DNA from 4 places in the Pseudomonas sp. B7 genome. Region 1 is predicted to be linked to each of the others. Evidence: predicted binding sites of a transcription regulator. Region 1 holds the regulator's gene; each other region holds the start of a gene.

Region 1 (6,030 bases):
TAGTTCTTGCGTTTCGGCGCTGGCGACGAAGCGCTGGCCGCTGGCGCGCGAGTCGGTGCAGGCGCAGGAGCCGGACGGGCCGGAGCGCTGTGGCTGCCAAAGCTCGACGGCGCTGCTGCCGGAATCGGTGCAGGCGTAGGTGCAGCGGCAGGCGCCGGCGCACTGTAGGCACTGAAACGACGGTTGCTGCGCGAGATGCTGTGCACCTTCTCGCACAGCAGTTGCTTGACCTTCTCCGGATTGCGGGAGATGTCTTCGAAATTCTTCGGCAGGAAATCCACCGCGCCGGCATCCAGCGCATCCAGGGTGACCCGGGCGCCTTCGTGCGTCAGCGAGGAGAACATCAACACCGGGGTCGGGCAGCGCTGCATGATGTGCCGCACGGCCGTGATGCCATCCATCATCGGCATCTCGTAGTCCATGGTGATCACGTCCGGCTTGAGGGCCAGGGCCTGATCGATCGCCTCTTTACCGTTGGTTGCCGTGCCGACAACCTGGATGCTCGGATCCGCTGAAAGAATTTCCGAGACGCGGCGGCGGAAAAAACCCGAATCGTCCACCACCAGGACTTTGACTGCCATAAACACTCCATTAGGTGCGGCGGGACGTTGTCGCCCCGCCACCCCGGATTCAAATACGCCGTGCGGCGTAACGCTTGAGCATGCTCGGAACATCGAGAATCAGTGCAATGCGGCCGTCACCGGTGATGGTGGCGCCGGACATGCCCGGGGTTCCCTGGAGCATCTTGCCCAATGGCTTGATGACCACTTCTTCCTGACCGACCAGTTGATCGACGACGAAGCCGATCCGCTGGGTGCCCACCGAAAGAATCACCACATGGCCTTCGCGCTGCTCTTCGTGAGCGGCGGAGCTGACCAGCCAGCGCTTGAGGTAGAACAATGGCAGCGCCTTGTCCCGCACGATCACCACTTCCTGGCCGTCCACCACGTTGGTGGTCGACAGGTCGAGGTGGAAGATTTCGTTGACGTTCACCAGCGGGAACGCGAACGCCTGGTTGCCGAGCATCACCATCAGGGTCGGCATGATCGCCAGCGTCAGCGGCACCTTGATGACGATCTTCGAGCCCTGGCCCTTGGTCGAGTAGATGTTGATCGAACCGTTGAGCTGGGAAATCTTGGTCTTCACCACGTCCATGCCGACACCGCGGCCGGACACGTCGGAGATCTCGGTCTTGGTCGAGAAACCCGGGGCGAAAATCAGGTTGTAGCACTCGGTGTCGCTCAGACGATCGGCGGCATCCTTGTCCATCACACCGCGTTTCACGGCGATGGCACGCAGGACGTTCGGGTCCATGCCTTTGCCGTCGTCGGAGATCGACAGCAGGATGTGGTCGCCTTCCTGCTCGGCCGCCAGGATCACCTTGCCGCCACGGGCCTTGCCCGAGGCTTCGCGTTCTTCCGGCGACTCGATGCCGTGGTCGACGGCGTTGCGCACCAAGTGGACCAGCGGGTCGGCCAGTGCCTCGACGAGGTTCTTGTCGAGGTCGGTCTCTTCGCCCACCAGTTCCAGGTTGATCTCTTTCTTGAGCTGGCGTGCCAGGTCGCGAACCAGACGCGGGAAGCGGCCGAAGACTTTCTTGATCGGCTGCATCCGGGTCTTCATCACCGCGGTCTGCAAGTCGGCGGTGACCACGTCGAGGTTCGACACGGCCTTCTGCATCGACTCGTCACCGCTGTTCAGGCCCAGGCGCACCAGACGGTTACGCACCAGCACCAACTCGCCGACCATGTTCATGATTTCGTCGAGACGCGCGGTGTCCACACGCACGGTGGTTTCGGCTTCAGTCGTCGGTTTTTCCGGTGGCGGCGTCGCCGGTGCACGGGCCGGAGCCGGTGCCGCAGCGGCTGGCTTGGCGGGTTCGGCTTTCGGCTCAGGTGTTTTTGCAGCAGGTTTTGCCGCAGCGGCCGGGGCCTTCGCAACTGGCGCTGCAACAGCCGAAGCATTGCCGGCAGTCACGACAGCACCGGTGGCGACGTCAGTGAACTTGCCTTTGCCATGCAGATCGTCAAGCAGCGATTCGAACTCGTGGTCGGTGATCAGATCGCTACCGGCCGCCGCCGCTGCCGGAGCAGCCGTCGCAGGGACCGCAGCAATCGCCGACTCCAGCGCATCGACGGCAAAGTTGCCCTTGCCGTGCAACTGATCGAGCAAGGCTTCGAATTCGTCGTCGGTGATGTCCGAGCTGTCGCCCGCCGCCGGAGCAGCAGGTGCAGCGGCCGCCGGTGCCACGGCGTCGGCCGCGAACTGGCCCTTGCCGTGCAACTGATCGAGCAGCGACTCGAACTCGGCGTCGGTGATTTCATCGCTGGCCGCTTCAACAGAAGCTGGCGCAGCGGCAGCCGCCGGGGCTTCGGCTTCGGCCTTGACGGCGTTCAGCGAGTCCAGCAACTGTTCAAATTCGTTATCGGTGATGTCACCCGAATCGCCTTCGACGACCAGTTCTTCGATCATCTCGGCAACGGGCGAAGCCGGAACTTCATCCGCCGATTGCGGTTCGGCCAGACGCGCCAGGGCGGCCAGCAGTTCCGGGGTGGCGGCAGTGATCGGGCTGCGATCGCGGACTTCGCTGAACATGCTGTTCACCGCGTCCAGCGCTTCGAGCACCACGTCCATCAGTTCTGCATCTACGCGACGCTCACCCTTGCGCAGGATGTCGAACACGTTTTCGGCGATGTGACAGCACTCCACCAGCTCGTTGAGCTGAAGGAAGCCGGCGCCCCCTTTTACAGTGTGGAAACCGCGAAAAATTGCGTTGAGCAGATCTGCGTCATCCGGGCGGCTTTCCAGCTCGACCAGTTGTTCGGACAGTTGCTCAAGAATCTCGCCGGCCTCAACCAGGAAATCCTGAAGGATCTCTTCATCGGCGCCGAAGCTCATTAATGGGGTGCTCCTACAGGTCTAAAAACCCAAAAAAACTCAAAATCCAAGGCTGGATAGCAAATCGTCCACATCGTCCTGACCGGACACAACGTCTTCTCGTTTATCGGCATGAATCTGCGGACCTTCACCCTGCGAGAGATGTTTTTGTGGATCTTTTTCAGCAAGCATCGCCGCACGGTCATGTTCGATGCCCGCAAAGCGGTCCACCTGGCTGGCCATGAGCACGAGTTTGAGCAGGTTGCTTTCGACTTCGGTGACCAATTGGGTCACGCGCTTGATCACCTGGCCAGTGAGATCCTGGTAATCCTGGGCGAGCAGAATGTCGTTCAGATTGCTCGACACGGCGCGGTTGTCCGCGCTGCTGCGTGCCAGAAAACCGTCGACCCGGCGCGCCAGCTCACGGAACTCCTCAGCCCCGACCTCACGGCGCATGAAGCGGCCCCAATCGGCGCTCAAGGCCTGGGCTTCGTCAGCCAGGCCATTGACCACGGGGGTCGCGCTTTCCACCAGATCCATGGTGCGGTTGGCGGCAGCTTCGGTCAGTTTGACCACGTAGCCCAGGCGCTCGGTAGCGTCGGTGATTTGCGACACTTCCTCAGCCTGTGGCATGTGCGGATCGATCTGGAAATTGACGATCGCACTGTGCAGTTCACGCGTGAGCTTGCCCACTTCCTGGTACAGGCCACGGTCACGGGTCTGATTGAGCTCATGGATCAGTTGCACGGCGTCGCCGAACTTGCCTTTTTCAAGGCTTTCGACCAGTTCGACGGCGTGTTTTTTCAGAGTCGACTCGAAGTCGCCCTGTGAAGATTCGTTATGCTCCATAGCTCCCCCGCGCGTCATCAGCCGATGCGTTCGAAAATCTTCTCGATTTTTTCTTTCAGCGCCTGAGCCGTGAAAGGTTTGACCACGTAGCCGTTAACGCCGGCCTGGGCCGCTTCGATAATCTGCTCGCGCTTGGCTTCAGCGGTCACCATCAGCACCGGCAGGTGCTTGAGCTTTTCATCGGCGCGCACGTGGCGCAGCAGGTCGATACCGGTCATGCCGGGCATGTTCCAGTCGGTCACCAGAAAGTCGATGCTGCCGCTGTTGAGCACCGGAATGGCAGTGGTGCCATCGTCGGCTTCAACGGTGTTGGTGAACCCGAGATCTCGCAACAGGTTCTTGATGATCCGCCGCATCGTTGAGAAGTCATCAACGATGAGGATTTTCATGTCTTTGTTCAATTCGACCTCCAAGCAGTCTTAAACGCGCCCAGCACCTGGACGCGCCATTTCAATCAATCCGGCAAAACACTCGATGACTGTCTGGAGCACAACAGAGCAAGACCGGTGCCGTTCACCACCGCACCAGCCTCGTTCGCAGTGTCCCCACACTGCCTTCAGCGCGCTCGCCACTCCCCCAAACGCCCCCGCAAGCGGGCCGCGCACTGGCTGTGTAACTGGCTGACCCGCGATTCACTGACGCCAAGGACTTCACCGATCTCCTTGAGGTTCAGCTCTTCGTCGTAGTACAGCGCCAACACCAGTCGCTCACGCTCCGGCAAATTGGCAATCGCGTCCGCCAGCGCGGCCTGGAAACGTTCGTCTTCCAGATCGCGCGACGGCTCCAGATGAGCACTGGCGCCATCCTCGTGCAGCCCTTCGTGTTCGCCGTCCTGCAACAGGTCGTCGAAACTGAACAGGCGGCTGCCCAGGGTGTCGTTCAAAATCCCGTAGTAATCGTCGAGACTCAATTGGAGTTCGGCCGCAACTTCGTGATCTTTAGCGTCACGGCCGGTTTTAGCTTCAATCGAGCGAATCGCGTCGCTGACCATACGGGTATTGCGGTGAACCGAGCGCGGAGCCCAGTCCCCTTTTCGGACTTCATCGAGCATCGCGCCGCGGATCCGGATGCCCGCGTACGTTTCAAAACTGGCACCCTTGCTGGCGTCATATTTGGTCGAGACTTCGAGCAGGCCGATCATCCCGGCCTGGATCAAGTCTTCGACCTGCACACTGGCCGGCAACCGCGCCAGCAAGTGGTAGGCGATGCGTTTGACCAGTGGCGCGTAACGCTCGATCAACTCGTACTGCGCGTCACGCGCCGACTTCTTGTAGAAATTCATACCGCTGGCGGTCATAGCACAGGTCCTGCCGTTTGCTGCACGAGGCGCTCGACGAAAAATTCGAGGTGGCCGCGCGGGTTGGCGGGCAGCGGCCAGGTGTCGACCTTCTGTGCAATCGCCTTGAACGCCAGTGCGCACTTGGAACGCGGGAAGGCTTCATAGACCGCACGCTGCTTCTGCACCGCCTTGCGCACGCTTTCGTCGTAGGGCACCGCGCCGACGTATTGTAGGGCGACGTCGAGGAAGCGATCCGTGACCTTGGTCAACTTGGCGAACAGATTGCGACCTTCCTGCGGGCTCTGGGCCATGTTGGCCAGGACGCGGAAGCGGTTCATGCCGTAATCGCGGTTGAGCAGTTTGATCAGCGCGTAGGCGTCGGTGATCGAGGTCGGCTCGTCGCAGACCACCAGCAACACTTCTTGCGCTGCGCGCACAAAACTGACTACCGAGTCACCAATACCCGCAGCGGTGTCGATCACCAGCACGTCGAGATTGTCGCCGATGTCGCTGAACGCCTGAATCAGGCCGGCATGCTGGGCCGGGCTCAGGTGAACCATGCTCTGGGTGCCGGAAGCGGCCGGCACGATGCGGATCCCGCCGGGGCCCTGCAACAGCACGTCGCGCAGCTCGCAGCGGCCTTCGATCACGTCGGCCAGGGTTCGTTTGGGTGTGAGGCCCAGCAGAACGTCGACGTTCGCCAGCCCCAGGTCGGCGTCCAGCAGCATGACCCGACGGCCAAGCTCTGCCAGGGCCAGGGACAAGTTCACTGACACATTAGTCTTGCCGACGCCACCTTTGCCGCCGGTCACCGCGATCACCTGTACGGGATGCATGCTGCCCATGTTATTTCTTTACCTTGTCTTGCATAGACGGAGGCCACATTACTGGCTGCGCGTTCACAACCGGAACAATGCGTGGCAGGCCATCGATGTAGGTACGAAAACTGTTCATTACCTCAGCCAACCTGCTTGGTCGGACTGTGGTAGATATCAGCGAACATGTCAGCCATGGCTTCTTCGCTG
Region 2 (6,030 bases), on a different contig from region 1:
GGCGACCATTACGCTCAGCCGCATGTCTATCTGCCCCGCATGATCAAGCAGAACCATGCCGTCGGCCGCTGGCATTCGCTGGTGGCGGTGTCCAACGATCAGGTGGCGGGCCACTCCGCGTTGATTCTCGACAAGGGAACATCCATCGTCGAATTGGCGCTGAGCGTGGTGGATCCGCAGATCCGTGGCCAGAACGTCGCCACGCAACTGGGCCGACACTTGCTGATCCATGCACAGGCGCTTGGTTATCAGGGCGTCACGATCAAGCAGATGACCCATCACCCCTACACCCAGAAGATGGCCGCCGGCCTTGGTTTTCATAACACCGGCTTGTTGCCCGATCATGCACCGTCGCCCTTTGGCAACGCGGTGACGGAATCGCTTGTACTGGGTTACACCCCTGTCGATGGCTATCAGCGCCCGCTGCCGGCCTTGCATTGGCCCGACGAATGCCGTGAATTCATGCAACAGATGTGCGACGTGTTCGGAACACGGTTGAGCGTGTCGCCGTGGGTTGGCGCACCGGCGCAGCTCGAACAGCGCTGGGGGCGATATGACGGGGTATTCAACGAGGTGGACGACAGTTTGCTCAAACAGCTGCAACAACTGCCCGAACATTGGCTGATATCGATCAGGCTCAGGCTGGCGCAGGGTTTCGACAATGCCTGGCGCCGGTTGTCGGCGATGGGTTTCGTGTTCAGCGGACTGGCGCCCGATGACAGAGGTGCAGGCTGGCTGGCGTTGTTTCATCGCGGGTTCCAGCCCAGATCCCTGGCACTGCAGTGCCCGCGAATGCAGCGATTGCATGACGACATGCAGCAACAAATCGCACCGCTGACGGGACTGCAGGTTGGCGGCAACCGCCCATAAACGAAAGGGCCCGCTCCGTTCCCGGTGCGGGCCTTCTGATCATGCCTTGGCGTCGACGCCTTTGTCGGTCGGCGGCTTGCGCTCGCCGCCCTGTCCGTAGGTCTTCAGGTTCTGCAAGACATAGATGGCTTTCTTGTACTCGGGAATCAACGTATTGGCGTACTTGTTGCCCTTGAGATTGTTGTTCTGGATGGTATCCAGTTGCGTTGCGAAGTACTCCAGCGCATTGAACTTGGCGTCCGGATCCTTCTGAATGCCGAAGCGATCAAACTTGTCGCCGGCGTTGAGCAGAGTAATGGACGTGACTTCGGAAATCAGGCCACGGCTGCGCAGCATTGCACTGAGGCTGCCCAATTGTTTGGCCGAAACATTGGTGGGATCGAAACCCTTGATGTTCTTGTGCAGCCCCTGCTTGTCCATCTCGGCGATGCTGATTGCGTTGGGATCGTTGCCGACCAGAGCCAGCATTTGCTTGACCTTCACGCTTTGGGAAACCGGTTTGCTCGAGCTTCCTGTGTCTCGAACCAGCAAACCCGCCTTGGGTTGCCAGGCACCGGTATAGCCGATAGTCATGAGCAGGCTCCTTGCGAGGAAAACATGAAAAATTCCTTGTTGGACGACTTTTGAGTTGCCCGGAGTATCGGCCGGCAAACCAGTGGCACCAACTCCTTTCTGCATTTTTTACAATTTTTGTACATTCACGATACAAACCCGCAACAGCCCCGGAAATGCTGGATCAGAGGGTTCATGACAATCAGATGAAAGTGGGTTTGTTGCTCTAATGTTCGGGACGGTTAGTTCGCATGTATCAGGCCGGATACGTTCCATTGATCGGGATCGCACGTTTTAGGACGAAAGTACCTAAAGCTTCCCGAAGACCCGACGATACGTTAGGAAACCCGCGCTGTTTTTCCCCTGCCCACAATAAGAATCCCTGCTCAAGGACCGGTTTCCATGCCCGCATTCCGCACTATTCAGGCTCGCTACACGCTGTTTCTGGTTCTGTTCATTTTGTTGCTGTCGGTGCTGACCGTGGTCGGCATCAGCCAGCTGGTCGCGCCCAAGCTGCGCCATACCGAAGAACAAGTCGTGCTCAACCGCATTGCGGAAGTGGCCGAGCAGATCCAGGGCGAATTGAACAAGGTCCAGGCGCAACAGCGCAGCATCACCCAGACCATCCCGCTGCTCGACAGCGCGGCCATCGACAGCGTGTTGCCGGGGCTGGTCGATCAATATGGCGAACTGAAAGTGTTCGGCGGCGGCATCTGGCCATTGCCCGGTCAGCGTGAGGCCGGACGCAACAAGTTCAGTACGTTCTGGCACCGGGATGCCTCCGGCAAACTGGCGGTGAACACGTTCTGGAACAGCGACGCGGCCCCCAACTATTACGACCAGAGCTGGTACAAGGGCGGCATGCAGACCCCGCGCGGCCAATGCGCGTGGGCCGCTGCCTATAAAGATGACGCCAGCGCCGAACCGCGCACCAACTGCGCCATGGCCATCCAGAAAAACGGCAGCGCCTGGGGCGTCTCGACCATCGACGTGACCCTGGGCTTCTTCAACGATCTGGTGGCGCGCAAGGAAAAAGACCTCAACGCCGAAATGCTGATCGTCGAGGCTGACGGCAAGATCATCAGCAACAGCTCGCGTATCAACGGGCCGATCGTGCTGAAGAACATCAGCGAACTGGCCGGCGGCTCGACCTTCGCCAGCCAGATCAAAGCCGGGCTGCAAAACCGCGAGCAGGCACAGCGTGTCGAGTTCGACAACCACGGTGAAGCCAGCACCTTCTTCATGCGCCCAATCGAAGGCACCCCGTGGTTCCTCGCCACCGCGCTGCCAACCAAAATGCTCACCGCCCAGCGTGACGACGTGCTCAGCAGCCTGAGTCTGCTGCAGATTCCGCTGGTGATCCTGTTGGTGCTGTTGCAGGTCTACGCGATCCGCCAACTGGTCTCGCGCATGAAAGCGCTGAAGGCCAACATCGATTCACTGTCCAGCGGCGATGCCGACCTGACCCGGCGCATCACCATCCGCGCTGAAGATGAACTCGGTGCCATCGGGCATTCAGTCAACACCTTCATCGCCTACCTGCAGAACATGATCGGCGAAGTGACCCAGGCCACCGGCGCGATGGCCTCGAGCCTCGACAACCTGCAGCGCACCTCGGCGCACACCAGCCAGATTCTGCTGCGCCACGCTTCGGAAACCGACCAGACCGTTACCGCGATCAACGAAATGAGCTCGACCGCCGAAAGCGTCGCGCAGAACGCTGCCGAAACCGCTGCCTTCACCCAGCGCGCCAACGAAAACGCCGACCGTTCCCGCATCGTGGTCGGTGAAGCGTCAGGCAGCGTAGTGGCGTTGATCGACGAAGTGGCCAGCGCCACCCACAAGGTAGAAAGCATGCAGCAGGACGCCCAGCGCATCACCGAAATCCTCGGCGTGATCGGCGCCATTGCCGGCCAGACCAACCTGCTGGCGCTCAACGCTGCGATTGAAGCGGCCCGCGCCGGTGAACAGGGTCGCGGTTTTGCAGTGGTGGCGGACGAAGTGCGTGCCCTCGCTGCCCGCACCCAGGCCAGCACCTCGGAAATCAACGAAATGTTGAGCCGTCTGACCCAAGGTGTGAGTTCCTCGGTCAGCGCCATGGAAAACACTCAGGCCAGTTGTCAGTCAGCCGCCGATGCCACGGCGCGAGTCAACAGTGGCCTCGACGAAATGGCCGGTTCGGTCAGCCACATCAACAGCCTCAGCACCCAGATCGCCACCGCTGCGGAACAGCAAAGCGCAGTCACCGAAGAGATCAACCGCAGCATGGTGCAGATCCGCCACATGGTTGATGAGCTGGTGGAAAGCGGCCAGGCCAGCGAACTCAACACCCGCCAGTTGCTGGAAGCCAATAGCCGGGTGAGCGCGATCATGGGCCGCTTCAAGGTTCGCTGACCGTTTTGTCATCTTGCACTCAGTGGCCTGTCAGCTTTGATCTACGATCATGTTGGCAGGCCTGCCTCGTATCACTTGGAAACACTCCGTTGATGCCAGGCAGGAAAAACCGGTCAAAATGCCTTCCTTTTTGACCGTTCTTCCTCTGAGCCGAGAGCCCTCCATGCGAAACCATCTGCGTCTGGCCGCCCTGAGCGCGCTGTTCATTTCCTCCCTGGCGCAAGCCGCCGACCTTATCCCGATCGAAGTCCACCGCGACGCCAACTGCGGCTGCTGCAAAAAGTGGATCAGCCATCTGGAAGCCAATGGCTTCAAGGTCGAAGACCACGTCGAATCCGACATGAGCAGCTTCAAGCAACAACACGGCGTGCCGCCACGTCTGGCGTCCTGCCACACGGCAATCATCAACGGCAAATTCGTCGAAGGCCACGTTCCGGCGGAACAGGTGCTGGCCCTGAGCAAGCGCGATGACCTGCTGGGCGTTGCCGCACCGGGCATGCCGATGGGCTCGCCGGGCATGGAAATGGACGGCATGAGCGATGCGTATCAAGTGATCGGCCTGAAGAAAGACGGTGCCGATGTGGTGGTGGCGGATTACCCGGCCCATTGATGACGGCGGGTTATCTCGGGCTGTTCCTGGCCGCATTTGGCGCGGCGACCCTGTTGCCGCTGCAATCGGAAGCCGTACTGGTCGGGCTGCTGGTCAGCGATCGTTACTGGCTGTGGGGGCTGCTGGCCGTAGCGACGCTAGGCAATGTCCTCGGTTCGCTGGTGAACTGGTGGCTGGGGCGCGGTCTGGAACGGTTTCAGGATCGGCGCTGGTTTCCGGTCAGTCCGAAGCACATGGCGCGCGCCCGTGTTCATTACCAGCGCTACGGTCACTGGTCGTTGCTGCTCAGCTGGTTGCCGGTCATTGGCGATCCGCTGACGTTGATCGCCGGGGTCATGCGCGAACCTCTCGGACGTTTTCTGTTGATCGTCACTCTCGCCAAAGGCGCCCGCTACGGGGTGCTGGCGATGCTCACCCTCGGCTGGCTCGGTTGAACGATCGGGCCCAAGGATTGCCTGTGTTTAACGTCGCCCTAATCCGGCCGTTCCAGCATCGGCCGATTTCTTGTGGAGTTGTCCTATGTCTGTATCGCTGACCCGCTGGCTGCCCGGCCTGCTGATGACCGCCGCCCTGCCCCTGCTCGCACACGCCGAAGGCCCGCAATACGGCCCGGAACTGCAAGGTTTCGAGTATCCCTACACCCTCAAGCACTTTGCCTTTCAGTCCCAGGGCAAGTCGCTGCAGATGGGTTACATGGACGTCGCCGCCCACGGCAAGGCCAACGGGCGCACCGTGGTGCTGATGCACGGCAAGAATTTTTGCGGCGCGACCTGGGACAGTTCGATCAAGGCCCTGAGCGAAGCCGGTTACCGGGTGGTCGCCCCGGATCAGATCGGTTTCTGTACTTCCAGCAAACCCGACCACTACCAGTACACCTTCCAGCAACTGGCGGCCAACACCCAGCAGTTGCTCAAGACGCTGGGCATCCAGAAAGCCACCCTGCTCGGCCATTCCACCGGCGGCATGCTCGCCACCCGTTATGCGCTGCAATACCCGGATCAGGTCGAGCAACTGGCGCTGGTCAACCCGATCGGCCTGGAAGACTGGAAAGCCCTCGGCGTGCCGTATCGCAGTGTCGACCAGTGGTATCAGCGCGAACTGAAAGTCACCGCGCAGGGCATCCGCGACTATGAACGCACGACCTATTACGACGGTCGCTGGAAACCCGAATTCGACCGTTGGGTGGACATGCTCGCCGGCCTGAGCAACGGCCCGGGCAAGACTCAGGTCGCATGGAACTCGGCGCTGATCTACGACATGATCTTCACTCAGCCGGTGTACTACGAGTTCAAGGACCTGAAGATGCCGACCCTGCTGCTGATCGGCACCTCCGACACCACCGCCATCGGCAAGGACATCGCGCCGCCCGAAGTGAAAGCCAAAATCGGCCACTACGACGTGCTCGGCAAGCAGGTGGCAAAACTGATTCCTCAGTCCACGCTGGTGGAATTCCCCGGCATGGGCCACGCGCCGCAGATGGAAGAGCCTGCGAAATTCCACGAGGCACTGCTGGGCTGGCTGGACAAAACCAATCCCGTTCGTTGAAGAGGTGACGCTGATGGCGGTGCAGATTGCGGTGATCGATGACTGGCAGGACGTCGCGC
Region 3 (6,030 bases), on a different contig from region 1:
CGAAACCAATAGCTGATTAGACGGCAACAATGCGATAGTTTGTCCCACTGATAGAACAGTCGGATTTCTCCATGCAAGACCTCAACGATCTCTACTATTTCGCCAAAGTGGTGGAGGCCGGCGGATTCGCCGCAGCCGGCCGCTTGCTCGGCATACCCAAGTCACGCCTTTCGCGGCGCATCGCCGAGCTGGAAGAGCGCCTCGGCGCACGTTTGCTGCAACGCACCACTCGACAACTGAAGCTGACGGCGGTCGGCGAACGCTATTTGCGTCACTGTCAGGCAATGCTGCTGGAAGCGGAAATGGCCGACGAGACGGTGGCCAGCATGTCCAGCGAGCCCCGTGGACGCTTGCGGGTTTCAAGCCCGACGGGGCTGGCTCATGAAATGCTGCCGGTGGTGATCAGCAATTTCCTTGGCAAATACCCCCAGGTGCAACTGGAAGTCACCCTGATCAATCGCCGGGTCGATCTGATTACCGAAGGCATCGACGTGGCGCTACGCGTGCGCGAACACGGTGATGAAGAACCGATGCTGGTGACCCGCCGCCTGCGTCAGGCGCAGATGGTGGTGGTCGCAAGCCCTTCCTTTGTCCAGGGTCTGGAAATCAATCATCCGCAGGACTTGAAAAACCTGCCGGTGCTGGGCGCTCTGGAAGCCGATCGCATGGTGCATGTGCGCCTGCTCGATCAGCACGGCAAGAGTTGTGATCTGGCACTGGAAGCCCGGCTGGGGATCGACGATTTCATCGTGCGCAAGGCGTGTGTGCTGGCCGGCCAGGGTTTCACTCTGTTGCCGATGATGTATTGCGAAACGGAACTGAACAACGGCACGCTGGTGCAATTGTTGCCGGACTGGTCACTGCCCGGTGGCTGGCTGCAAGCGGTGTATCCGCATCGGCGCGGGGTGATGCCGGCGGTGCGCGCGTGGATCGATCATCTGGTCGAATCGTTCAATGCCTGTGGAGAACGGCTGCTATGAAACAAGGAAAGATGAGCGAGCAGGATGTCGCGGACTTCTGCCTGGCCCTGCCCGGCGCCCGGGAAGACTACAAATGGGGTGGCGTGCGGGTGTTTTCGATTGCCGGCAACAAGATGTTCGCCTTGCAGGGATTGCGTGGTGATTCGCTGGCGTTCAAGGTCGACAAGGATCTGTTTATCGGTCATTGCGACCGGCCGGGCATTCACCCGGCGCCGTATCTGGCCCGTGCGCAGTGGGTCATCATGCACCCGCCCTACCCGCTGGGCGCCGAGGAATTGCAAGGCTTGCTGCAGCGTTCCCATCAACTGGTGGTGAGCAAGCTGCCCAAGCGCGTGCAGGTCGGGCTGTTGCTCTAGAACAGCGCCAGCAGGTTCGAACCAAGGAACAACTGATCGATCCAGAACACCTGGTGCAACGCCACGATCATCCAGAACAGCACCTGAAACGACACCTTGCGCGTCTTGTGCCGGAAGACCTGCTGGGCGATCAACGCACCCGGCCAGCCTCCCGCCAGTTCCACCGCGTGCAGGATGTTTTCCGGTGTGCGCCAGGCGTCGGCCCGCGCCTTGCGCTTGTCCGCCCAGTACAGGAAAAACGCCAGCACGCTGACCAGCCCGTAAGCCGTCAGCGGTACCAGGGAAATCCCGCGCAGCCACATCGAAAACGAGCCGGACAACGGCAACGCGCAGACGATCAGCAGCACCGCCAGCTTCAATTTCAAGTGCTGGATATTGCCACCGGAACGACCACGATCCGGGCGACGTGCGCGGGAGTCACTCATGGCTGAGCGGCCGTCCAGTCGACCCAGCCGAACTGCCAGGTCGCCAGAATCACCAGACCGAAAACGATCCGGTACCAGGCAAACGCCGCATAGCTGTGGCTGCCGATGAACTTGAGCAGGCCGCGCACCGCGATCATCGCGAAGATGAACGCCGTGACGAAACCGATGGCAAACACCGGGAAGTCTGCCGGTACGAACAGGTCGCGATACTTGTAGCCCGAATACACCGCCGCACCGACCATGGTCGGCATCGCCAGGAAGAATGAGAACTCGGTGGCGGTCTTGCGCGACAGGCCGAACAACAGGCCGCCGATGATGGTCGAGCCGGAGCGCGAAGTGCCGGGGATCATCGCCAGACACTGGGCGAAACCGATCTTCAGTGCATCCGTCCAGCGGATCTCGTCAACCGTTTCGGCGTGCACTTCATGCTGACGCTGTTCGGCCCACAACATCACGATGCCGCCCACCACCAGCGCGGCGGCCACAGTGATCGGGTTGAACAGGTAATGGTGAATCAGGTCGGCGAAGATCACGCCAAGCACCACGGCGGGCAGGAAGGCGATCAGCAGGTTGGCGGTGAAACGTCGCGCACTCGGCTGGGTCGGCAGGCCAATGACCACGTCGAGGATCTTGCGGCGGAATTCCCAGACCACCGCGAGAATCGCGCCGAGCTGGATGATGATGTTGAACGCCATGGCCCGCTCGCCTCCGAAATCGAGCAAGTCGGCAACAATGATCTGGTGTCCGGTACTGGAAATGGGCAAAAACTCCGTCAGCCCCTCTACAACTCCTAGAATCAGTGCCTGCAAGGCCGTCCAAAGATCCATCAATCCCCCAGAGAGCGATGCACAGAGGCATGCCCCGATAGTATTTTTTACGTTCACTGCGTTCAGCGTAGCTGGTTAAAGCTGTACCGATTCCGCGCGCACAGAATCCACACGAAACAGTCAAAATTCCGTGAAAAATCAATTTCGATTCAGGTTTTCACGCGCGGGGCCGAAATCCTAACAGACAAGCCGTAATAGCGCTGCCGCGTTCTACGACTTGGGTCGCGTATGCCCGGTCACCGAAACGTGGTTGGATGCTGGCGGTGGTTTATTACAAGAAAAAGAATCCGGAGTGACAGCGTTATGAACAGCTTGCGCAGTGTGTCGATCAGCCGACGCTTGTGGCTCATCTTGATTGTGGCCGTGGTCATGCTGTTGACGTTGGGCGTGTTGATGCTCAAGCAGATCCATGATGACCTCTACCACGCCAAGGCCCAGAAAACCCAGCATGTGGTGCAGACCGCCAGCGGTTTGCTGACTTACTACCAAGGCCTCGAAGCCGCAGGAACCCTGACCCGCGATGTGGCACAGAAACAGGCGCTGACCGCGATCCGTGGCCTGCGCTATGACCAGAATGACTATTTCTGGATCAACGACCTCACGCCCGTGATGGTCATGCACCCGACCAATCCCAAGCTCGAAGGCCAGAACCTCTCGGCGATCCGCGACCCGGACGGTTTCGCGGTGTTCAATGAAATGGTCGCCATCGCCAAGGCCAAGGGCGCCGGCATGGTCGACTATCGCTGGCCCAAGCCCGGTGCCAGTGAACCGGTGGCCAAGACCTCTTACGTGAAATTGTTCGAGCCTTGGGGCTGGGTGATCGGTTCCGGCGTTTACGTCGATGACGTGCAGGCCGAGTTCCAGGGCCAGGTGATCAAGGCGTCGGTGGTAGGTCTGGTCATCGCGGTGATCATGGCGTTGCTGGTGATTCTGATTGCCCGCAGCATCGTCCGTCCGTTGCAAGAAACCGTGAACGCCATGGCCAACATCGCCAGCGGCGAAAGCGACCTGACCCGTAGTCTCGATACCCACGGCCAGGACGAAGTCACTCAGCTGGCCCATCACTTCAACGCCTTCACCGCCAAGCTGCGCCGGGTGATCGGTGACTTGCAGGTGTCCGCCAGCGCTTTGGGCCAATCGTCCAGCGAACTGGGCAACGACGCGGCGCAAGCGCAGCAACGCAGCCAGCAGCAGTCACAGCAGATGGAGCTGGTGGCCACTGCCGTCAACGAAGTGACCTACGGCGTGCAGGACGTGGCGAAAAACGCCGAACACGCTGCCAGCGAAATGCGTGATGCCGAAGCCCAGGCGCAACAGGGCCAGATCAACATCGACGGCAGCCTGCAACAGATCGACAAGCTCTCCGGCACCATCGATCAGGCCGTCGAGGTCATCCGCACGCTGGCGACCGAAAGCACGCAGATCGGCAGCGTGCTGGAAGTGATCCGCTCGATTGCCGAGCAGACCAACCTGCTGGCCCTCAACGCCGCGATTGAAGCGGCTCGCGCTGGCGAACAGGGTCGCGGTTTTGCGGTGGTTGCTGACGAAGTACGTTTGCTGGCTCAGCGCACGCAGAAGTCCACGGCGGAAATCCAGACGATGATCGAAAGCCTGCAAAATCATTCCGAAGCCGCCGTGAAGGTGATCGGCGACAGCAGCAAGGCTTCGCAACTGACCATCGAACAGGCCGGCCTGGCCAGTGCGAGCCTGAATGCGATCGGCCAGGCCCTGCGCAACCTCAATGGTCTGAACGCCTCGATTGCCAGCGCAACGCTGCAACAGGCGCACGTGGTCGAAGACATCAACCAGAACGTCACCCAGGCCGCGGGCCTGTCCCACAGCACCGCGCTGGCGGCCGAGCAGTCGAGCGTGGCCAGCGTGAAACTCGGCCAGCTCAGCGAACAACTGAACGGGCTGCTGCGCCAGTTCCGAGTCTGATCCCTTCAACAGGTGGGAACTCGTTTCCCACCTCTTTTTCGGTACAATCCGCTCCCTCTTTTATTCCCCCCAAGGATCCTGCATGTCCGGGCTAGAACTGTTTGCCGCCGCCCTCGGCGTGATCGCCGTGTGGCTCACGGTCAAACAGAATCCGTGGTGCTGGCCGATCGGGCTGGTCATGGTGTCGCTCTACACCTGGGTGTTCTTCGAGGTGAAGCTGTATTCGGACATGCTGCTTCAGGTGGTTTATGCCGGGCTGCAAATCTATGGCTGGTGGCAATGGACGCGGGCCGGGACGATGCATGACGGGCGCGAAGTCAGCCGGCTCAACAGTCGCTCGATTGTGCAGGGACTGGCCATCGGCACTGTCGGCAGTCTACTGCTGGGCGCTGCGATGGCCCATTGGACCGACGCTGCACAACCTTGGCTCGACGCCGCGCTGACCGGTTTCAGTCTGGTTGCGCAGTTCTGGATGGCCCACAAACGTCTGCAATGCTGGGCGTTGTGGTTCGTGCTGGATGTGATCTTCGTCGGTCTGTTCCTCTATAAAGGGCTGTACCTCACAGCGGCGCTGTATGCCCTGTTCACCCTGATCGCGGTGCAAGGCTGGCGCGAATGGCGTGCCGACCCGGCGTTGCAACGATGAAAGTGATTGTCCTGACCGGCCCCGAGTCCACGGGCAAGAGCTGGCTGGCGGCCGGGATTCAACAGCAGTTCGGCGGCTTGCGGGTGGATGAATACGTGCGCTGGTTTATCGAGCAGTACCCTCGGGATACCTGCTTGGCCGATATTCCCGAGATCGCTCGCGGCCAGTTGCAATGGGAAGACGCGGCACGTGCGCAGCAGCCGCGGCTGCTGATTCTCGATACGCATCTGCTGAGCAATATCCTGTGGAGCCAGACGCTGTTCGGCGACTGCCCGCCCTGGCTGGAAACCGAGTTGCTGGCGCGGCATTACGACCTGCACCTGCTGCTCTCCCCCGAACAGATCGAGTGGACGGACGATGGTCAGCGCTGCCAGCCCGATTTCAGTGAACGGCTCGCGTTCTATCAGGCCACCCGGACCTGGCTGGAAACCCATCACCAACCCTTGCAGATCATTCAGGGCAACTGGCTCGAACGCCATCAGCAAGCCTTCGACGCGGTGCGCGCCCTGCTCGCGGACTGACCGGGTTTTCGGGGCGTTTGCCCCGCCGTAGCCCCCTGTATTGGGGCAAAAGTGTCCGTTCCTGAAACACTCCTGCGGGTGCAAAGTGCCCGTCTCAGCGCCCTTCATCCCTTTGTCATGCGACTTGTTACGCAACTGAAACACCTGCGCGCAAACCCTTGTTCCAGAGCTTTGCAATGGCATTAAGGGGTTGCGAAGACAATGACTTGTTTCAACGATGAAACAGCTTTTGTATCAGGCCTGCACTCGTCAAACCCAACGCATTGAAATTTAAAGATATTTCAAAAGCGGCACAGCTTTCGCTCTCTCCTTCACAACGCTGAACAGGCTCAGCCCA
Region 4 (6,030 bases), on a different contig from region 1:
GGCCATTTGTTGATCCGACGTACGCCAGATCAGGCGCGTGGTGTCATAACCCTGCTGACGCGCCTTGCTCAACAGCTCCTCACGCACCACACCGTTGACGGTCGGCGTGCGGGACAACAGCCACAGGTAGCGACGACTCGGGTCACCGACGAGGGCGGTCTTGTAGTCATCGCTGACGTACAGCACCCAGTATTGACCCTTCGCCACACCCGGAATCAGGCGCGAGAACCAGGTATCGAATTCGACCCACAGCTTGTCGGTCTTGCCCGGCACCTGTGGATAAGCCGTGCCTTTGACTTCTTCCCACGTCCAGTCCGCCGTCAGGCAGCGGTTGTACACCGCCACATTGCCGTCGGGCTTGAGCGAGTAACGGGCTTCGGACTGCGCGCAATTGCGCTGGAAGTACATCGGCAGACGCGCCAGTTCGTACCAGGTGCCCTGGTAACGCTTGAGATTGACACTGTTGACCGTCTTCGGCGCCAGCGGATCTTCACCGGACGTGGCGCAGCCGACCAATACCAGGCCGGCCAAAAGGACAAGCAATAACCGCTTCATTGTTTTTCTCCCGTGGGCGCGAAGCCCCGGTTTACTTCAGGCCTTGGCCGGAAAACATCAGCACTTTGTCACCGGCGTACTGCACGCTGATAAAGCTGTTCTTGTCGCCCCAGGTGCAACTGGACATGCCGAGCGCGCCCGAGCAATCGGTGGGCTTGCCAAGCAGCGTCTCCACTTCGGCCTTGGCCATGCCGGCCGAGAGCTTCGAATAGTTTTCCTGATTGACCTTGCTGCATGCGGCCAACAGCACGCAAAACGACAGAAGGGCGATAGATCGCAGCGACATGGTGTAACTCCTGGAACGGAAGGGGGATGGCATGGCGCCAACCAGAAGCTTAGAAGAGAAAACCCCTGTCTGGTTCCCTGGGAGGCTGGCTATTTGTTAACCCGCTCGTCCGGCTTTTGCCGGTAAATCAGACAGTTTGTAAGGCTATCGAGCATTTCGTCGCTTTTAGCAAAAGGCGCCTAATCTTTGGCGCGTGGCGGTCGAAATAACAGCAGCGCAAAGCCCCAGAGTGTGGCAAATTGCCGCCCTTTCTTGACCAGCCCCTTCGCGGTAGCTCTCTTAATGACCAGAAACATGAAATTCAGCCACAAGATCTTGTTGGCTGCCGCCCTCGTGGTGGCCGTTGCATTCGCCTGTTTCATTTTGTTCAACGACTATCGCCAGCGCGAAGCCCTGCAAAGTAGCACCGAAGCATCGATGCAGGAACTGGGCAGCCTGACCACCAGCAACATCCAGACCTGGCTGGAAAGCCGCATCCAGTTGCTGCAATCGATGGCGCAGCAGGTTGTCGCCGACGGCAACGCCCCGGCCAGCCTGAAACGCATCATCGACCTGCCCGCCTACACCGGCAATTTCCAGCTCAGCTACTTCGGCGGCGCCGACGGCGTGATGTTCTCGGTCCCGGCCGGCAACCGCGCACCGGATTACGACCCGCGCGCCCGTGGCTGGTACAAGGCCGCCAACGCTGCGCAACAGACCATCGTCACCGAACCGTACATCGCCGCCTCGTCGGGCAAACTGGTGATCACCGTCGCCACGCCGGTACAGCGCCAGGGCCAGATGATTGGTGTGGCCGGTGCCGACATTGATCTGTCCAGCGTCAGCGCAATCATCAACTCACTGAACTTCGGCGGCCACGGCCATGCGTTCATCGTCAGCGCCGACGGCAAGATCCTGATCCACCCGGACAGCAAGCTGGTACTCAAGACCCTGGCCGAGGCCTATCCCAACGGCGCGCCGAACGTCAGCCCGGGCCTGAAAGAAGTCGAGTTCGACGGCAAGACCCAACTGATCTCCTTCACCCGCGTCAACGGCGTGCCGTCGGCCGACTGGTACGTGGCGCTGGTGCTGGACAAGGACACCGCGTTCTCGATGCTCAGCGAGTTCCGCACCTCGGCGCTGATCGCGATGGTCATCGCCGTGGTGATCATCATCGCCCTGCTCGGCATGCTGATCCGCGTGCTGATGCAGCCGCTGCTGACCATGGGCCGCGCCATGCACGACATCGCCGAAGGCGAAGGTGACCTGACCAAACGCCTGACCATCCACGGCCACGATGAATTCGGTGCGCTGGGGCTGTCGTTCAACCGTTTCGTCGAGCGCATCCACACCTCGATCCGCGAAGTCTCCTCGGCCACCGGGCAAGTCAACGAAGTCGCGCTGCGCGTGGTCGCGGCGTCGAACTCGTCGATGTTCAACTCCGACCAGCAGGCCTCGCGCACCAATAGCGTGGCCGCCGCGATCAACCAGCTCGGCGCTGCCGCCCAGGAAATCGCCCAGAACGCCGCCCTCGCCTCGCAACACTCAAGCGATGCGCGCAGCCTGGCCGAAGACGGCCAGCAGGTGGTGGACAAGACTATCCACGCGATGCAGCAACTGTCGGCGAAGATCAGCGACTCCTGCGGCAACATCGAAACCCTGAACAGCAACACCGTGAACATCGGGCAGATTCTGGAAGTGATCACCAGCATCTCCCAGCAGACCAACCTGCTGGCGCTCAACGCCGCCATCGAAGCGGCCCGTGCCGGTGAAGCCGGTCGTGGTTTCGCCGTGGTGGCCGACGAAGTCCGCAACCTGGCACACCGCACCCAGGATTCGGCGCAGCAAGTGCAGAAGATGATTGAAGAGCTGCAAGTCGGCGCGCGTCAGGCGGTCGGCATCATGACCGAGAGCCAGCGTGAGAGCGAAAGCAGCGTCGGCATCGCCAACCAGGCCGGCGAACGCCTGGGTAGCGTGACCCAGCGCATCGGCGAGATCGACGGCATGAACCAGTCGGTGGCCACCGCGACGGAAGAGCAGACGGCGGTGGTCGAGTCGATCAACGTGGATATCAACGAGATCAATACGCTGAACCAGGAAGGCGTGGAGAACTTGCAGGCAACGTTGCGGGCTTGTGCGGATCTGGAGCAGCAGGCTGCGCGACTCAAGCAGTTGGTGGGTAGTTTCAGAATCTGAAGATCAAGAGCAACCCCCTCACCCCAACCCTCTCCCCCAAGGGGGCGAGGGGGAAAGGGAGCCGATCTCCATGCCTTTCAAATCCGGCGTTCGACTCTGGACCTTCAGGTCGATGTATCACGACCAAACACCTCGGTCAGTCCCCTCTCCCTCTGGGAGAGGGTTAGGGTGAGGGCCGCTTTTTGAGGTTGCCGAAAATCGCCCTAAAACCGCGAACCCGGCTCTTTCAAAAACTCCAATTCCTCAACCGTAGACTCCCGCCCCAACACCGCATTGCGATGCGGAAACCGTCCAAACCGCGCAATCACCTTCTGATGCCGCTCGGCATAATCCAGGTTGTCGGCAAACACCCCGCGCTCCGCCTCCGGCTGTTCAGCCACCAGCTCGATGAATCGCGAGACCGCTTCATTCTGCACCGCGAGGTTTTCGCAGTGTTCGAAGACGAGGTAGATGAAGAGGCGCTGGATCGGCTTCAACTGCCGATCGAAGTCTGCAGCAATCCCCTGAGCGACCAGTTTCTGGGCCCGTAGATCACCGGAAAAAGCCTTGGGCGTATCGCGAAAGATCATTCGCGGGAGTTGGTCGAGCAACAGCACCAGCGCCAGCCAGCCTTCGGGACGTTGCGTCCACTCGGTCAATTCGCCAGCGAGGGCCTGATCGACAAAGACCCCGAAACGCTCACGCGCTTCGAGATCCTGGCTGTCTTTCTTGCCGAACCACAACCCGCCCTGTTGCGCCGTCACTTCAGTAGCCGATTCGGCATGACCGAACCACCAATCGAGCAACGGCTGCCAGGGCGCGGTCATGGTTTATTCCTTGTGGTACGCCGTGGCGCGGGCGACTTCTTCTTTCGAGCCGAGGAACACCGCTACGCGCTGGTGCAGGCCTTCAGGCTTGATATCGAGAATGCGCTGGTGACCGTCGGTGGAAGCGCCGCCTGCCTGTTCCACCAGGAACGACATCGGGTTGGCTTCGTACATCAGGCGCAGTTTGCCTGGCTTGGATGGCTCGCGACTGTCGCGCGGGTACATGAACAGACCGCCACGGGTCAGGATGCGGTGCACGTCGGCAACCATCGCCGCGACCCAGCGCATGTTGTAGTTCTTTTTCAGCGGGCCTTCTTCACCGGCCAGCAGTTCCGAAACGTAGCGCTGTACCGGAGCTTCCCAGTGACGCTGGTTGGACATGTTGATGGCGAATTCCTGGGTGGATTCAGGAATGGTGATGTCTTCGTGGGTCAGGACGAAGCTGCCCATTTCGCGGTCCAGGGTGAAGCCTTTGACGCCGTGGCCCAGGGTCAGCACCAGCATGGTCTGCGGGCCATAGATGGCATAACCGGCGGCAACTTGCTGAGTGCCCGGCTGCAGGAAGGCCTTTTCATCCAGGGCTTCGTTCTGGCTCAGGTATTCGTTCGGGCAACGCAGCACGGAGAAGATGGTGCCGACCGGCGCGTTGATGTCGATGTTCGACGAACCGTCCAGCGGGTCGAATACCAGCAGGTAGGCGCCTTTCGGGTATTTGCCCGGGATCTGGTAGGCGTTGTCCATTTCTTCGGACGCCATGCCGGCCAGGTGACCGCCCCATTCGTTGGCTTCGAGCAGGATTTCGTTCGACAGCACGTCGAGCTTCTTCTGCACTTCGCCTTGCACGTTTTCCGTGCCCATGCTGCCCAGAACACCGCCCAGGGCGCCTTTGGACACGGCGTGGCTGATTTCTTTACAGGCGCGCGCCACCACTTCGATCAGGAAACGCAGATCGGCAGGAGTGTTGTTGCTGCGGGTCTGCTCAATCAAATAGCGACTCAGGGTAACGCGGGACATGGACGGCTCCGGTGGAATGGGGGGCTAAAAACCCGCGCAGTTTACAGGGAGTCTGAAACCGTAGCGAGCAATGACGCCCGGTAACGTGCGTCGGGTGCAATTCCTGCTATCAGACGTGATCGAACCCAGAGAGTTCAGGCACCGGATTCAGCGTAGTTGGAAACCCGACGGGTGTAGAGGCCACACCCTTCATATTCAGGATTTGGCCGGCGGCTTGCGCAGCAGACTGAAGGCCATCGCCGCCAGAAACAGCACACTGAGCAGCAACACCGCCCACAGGCCGAACTTCTTCCAGTGGGTGTCGGTGGTCGCAGCCGTGGTGGCCGTCGAGGTCTGAGTCGCCAGCGCTTCACCCTGCACCGTGGCCTTGCCCAGCGTGGCCAGTTTCTCCGGTTTGAAATCGGGGATCAGCGTGGTCAGCGGCAGGTTCGCCGTCTTCACCGTCGGACTGCCCAGCGCCAGGCTGTAAGGCCCGTCGCCGCGCGCGAGGAAGATCACCTGAGTGGCGCGCACCGCGTATTTCACGCTCGGTGCCTGCTCGCCGAGACCGCCGCCGCGTTCGTCGACCGTGAGTTTCAACTGCTGCACGGTCTGCCCGTACAGCTGCAATTCGTTCTGCACCACGTCCTGGCCATTCTGGGTCAGGCGATAGAGCAAGCCGCTGCTAATCGCTTGCCACGGCAGACTGCTTTCGCGACGCCCCGAAAGTGTCACCGGCGCGAGGCTGTTGGCTTGCTTCAGCTCGACCTGCACCCGCTCGATGTTCAGCCCCATCGGCAACTGCCAGGTGTATTCGCCGGGCTTGCCGCTGCTGCCGGCCAACGCTGGCGACCAGACCAATGGCAGCGGCAAGTTGCGCGGGTCGCTGCTTTTCAGTTGCGCTGACGTCAGGACCGGCGCCGAGGCCGGTGAATCCCAAAGCAGACGCAGATACCGCGCCGATTGCCCTGGCAGCGCGACTTCATGCTGCTCGACCCGTTCGTCGGCAAAGGTCAGGCGCGCGACCTGGCCTTCGCCCCAGGCTTGCCAGTGCTGCAGGTCGTCGCTGGCCTCGATGCTGAAACGCTGGAAGCCGTCGCGCTCGCTGGTCCAGTCGAGGAAAAGTTGCTGCAACGGCGCCTTGATCGCACTGGCGTCGAGCAGCCAGCCGCGCAGTACTTCTTCACCGGCTTCAAGTTGACTGGACGGCTGCAC

The links. The regulator FliA, encoded in region 1, starts transcription of late flagellar genes. The targets are predictions, from matches to a motif close to CTAAAGTTTNNNNNNNNNNNGCCGNTAA.
Region 2: JKA62_RS14180 (methyl-accepting chemotaxis protein) is a predicted target of FliA. The motif match lies at 1,732-1,759, and genes of this name have one in related genera.
Region 3: JKA62_RS14420 (methyl-accepting chemotaxis protein) is a predicted target of FliA. The motif match lies at 2,737-2,764, and genes of this name have one in related genera.
Region 4: JKA62_RS11805 (methyl-accepting chemotaxis protein) is a predicted target of FliA. The motif match lies at 1,021-1,048, and genes of this name have one in related genera.

What each region holds. Positions count from the first base shown of each region.
Region 1 covers NZ_JAERRE010000010.1:39,032-45,061, forward strand. The annotation lists gene JKA62_RS21595 (protein-glutamate methylesterase/protein-glutamine glutaminase) at 1-581, opposite strand, end outside; gene JKA62_RS21600 (chemotaxis protein CheA) at 631-2,898, opposite strand; gene JKA62_RS21605 (protein phosphatase CheZ) at 2,938-3,726, opposite strand; gene JKA62_RS21610 (chemotaxis response regulator CheY) at 3,744-4,115, opposite strand; gene fliA (RNA polymerase sigma factor FliA) at 4,283-5,023, opposite strand; gene fleN (flagellar synthesis regulator FleN) at 5,020-5,850, opposite strand; gene flhF (flagellar biosynthesis protein FlhF) at 5,964-6,030, opposite strand, start outside.
Region 2 covers NZ_JAERRE010000005.1:245,079-251,108, reverse strand. The annotation lists gene JKA62_RS14190 (GNAT family N-acetyltransferase) at 1-870, shown strand, start outside; gene JKA62_RS14185 (hypothetical protein) at 910-1,443, opposite strand; gene JKA62_RS14180 (methyl-accepting chemotaxis protein) at 1,825-3,816, shown strand; gene JKA62_RS14175 (DUF411 domain-containing protein) at 3,980-4,426, shown strand; gene JKA62_RS14170 (YqaA family protein) at 4,426-4,860, shown strand; gene JKA62_RS14165 (alpha/beta fold hydrolase) at 4,946-5,971, shown strand; gene JKA62_RS14160 (D-2-hydroxyacid dehydrogenase family protein) at 5,985-6,030, shown strand, end outside.
Region 3 covers NZ_JAERRE010000005.1:299,629-305,658, reverse strand. The annotation lists gene JKA62_RS14440 (LysR substrate-binding domain-containing protein) at 72-980, shown strand; gene JKA62_RS14435 (MmcQ/YjbR family DNA-binding protein) at 977-1,336, shown strand; gene JKA62_RS14430 (DUF1294 domain-containing protein) at 1,333-1,761, opposite strand; gene JKA62_RS14425 (undecaprenyl-diphosphate phosphatase) at 1,758-2,588, opposite strand; gene JKA62_RS14420 (methyl-accepting chemotaxis protein) at 2,892-4,526, shown strand; gene pnuC (nicotinamide riboside transporter PnuC) at 4,609-5,172, shown strand; gene JKA62_RS14410 (AAA family ATPase) at 5,169-5,693, shown strand.
Region 4 covers NZ_JAERRE010000004.1:187,166-193,195, forward strand. The annotation lists gene JKA62_RS11795 (lipocalin family protein) at 1-555, opposite strand, end outside; gene JKA62_RS11800 (hypothetical protein) at 587-841, opposite strand; gene JKA62_RS11805 (methyl-accepting chemotaxis protein) at 1,124-3,016, shown strand; gene JKA62_RS11810 (DUF924 family protein) at 3,220-3,822, opposite strand; gene JKA62_RS11815 (class 1 fructose-bisphosphatase) at 3,826-4,836, opposite strand; gene JKA62_RS11820 (DUF3999 domain-containing protein) at 5,032-6,030, opposite strand, start outside.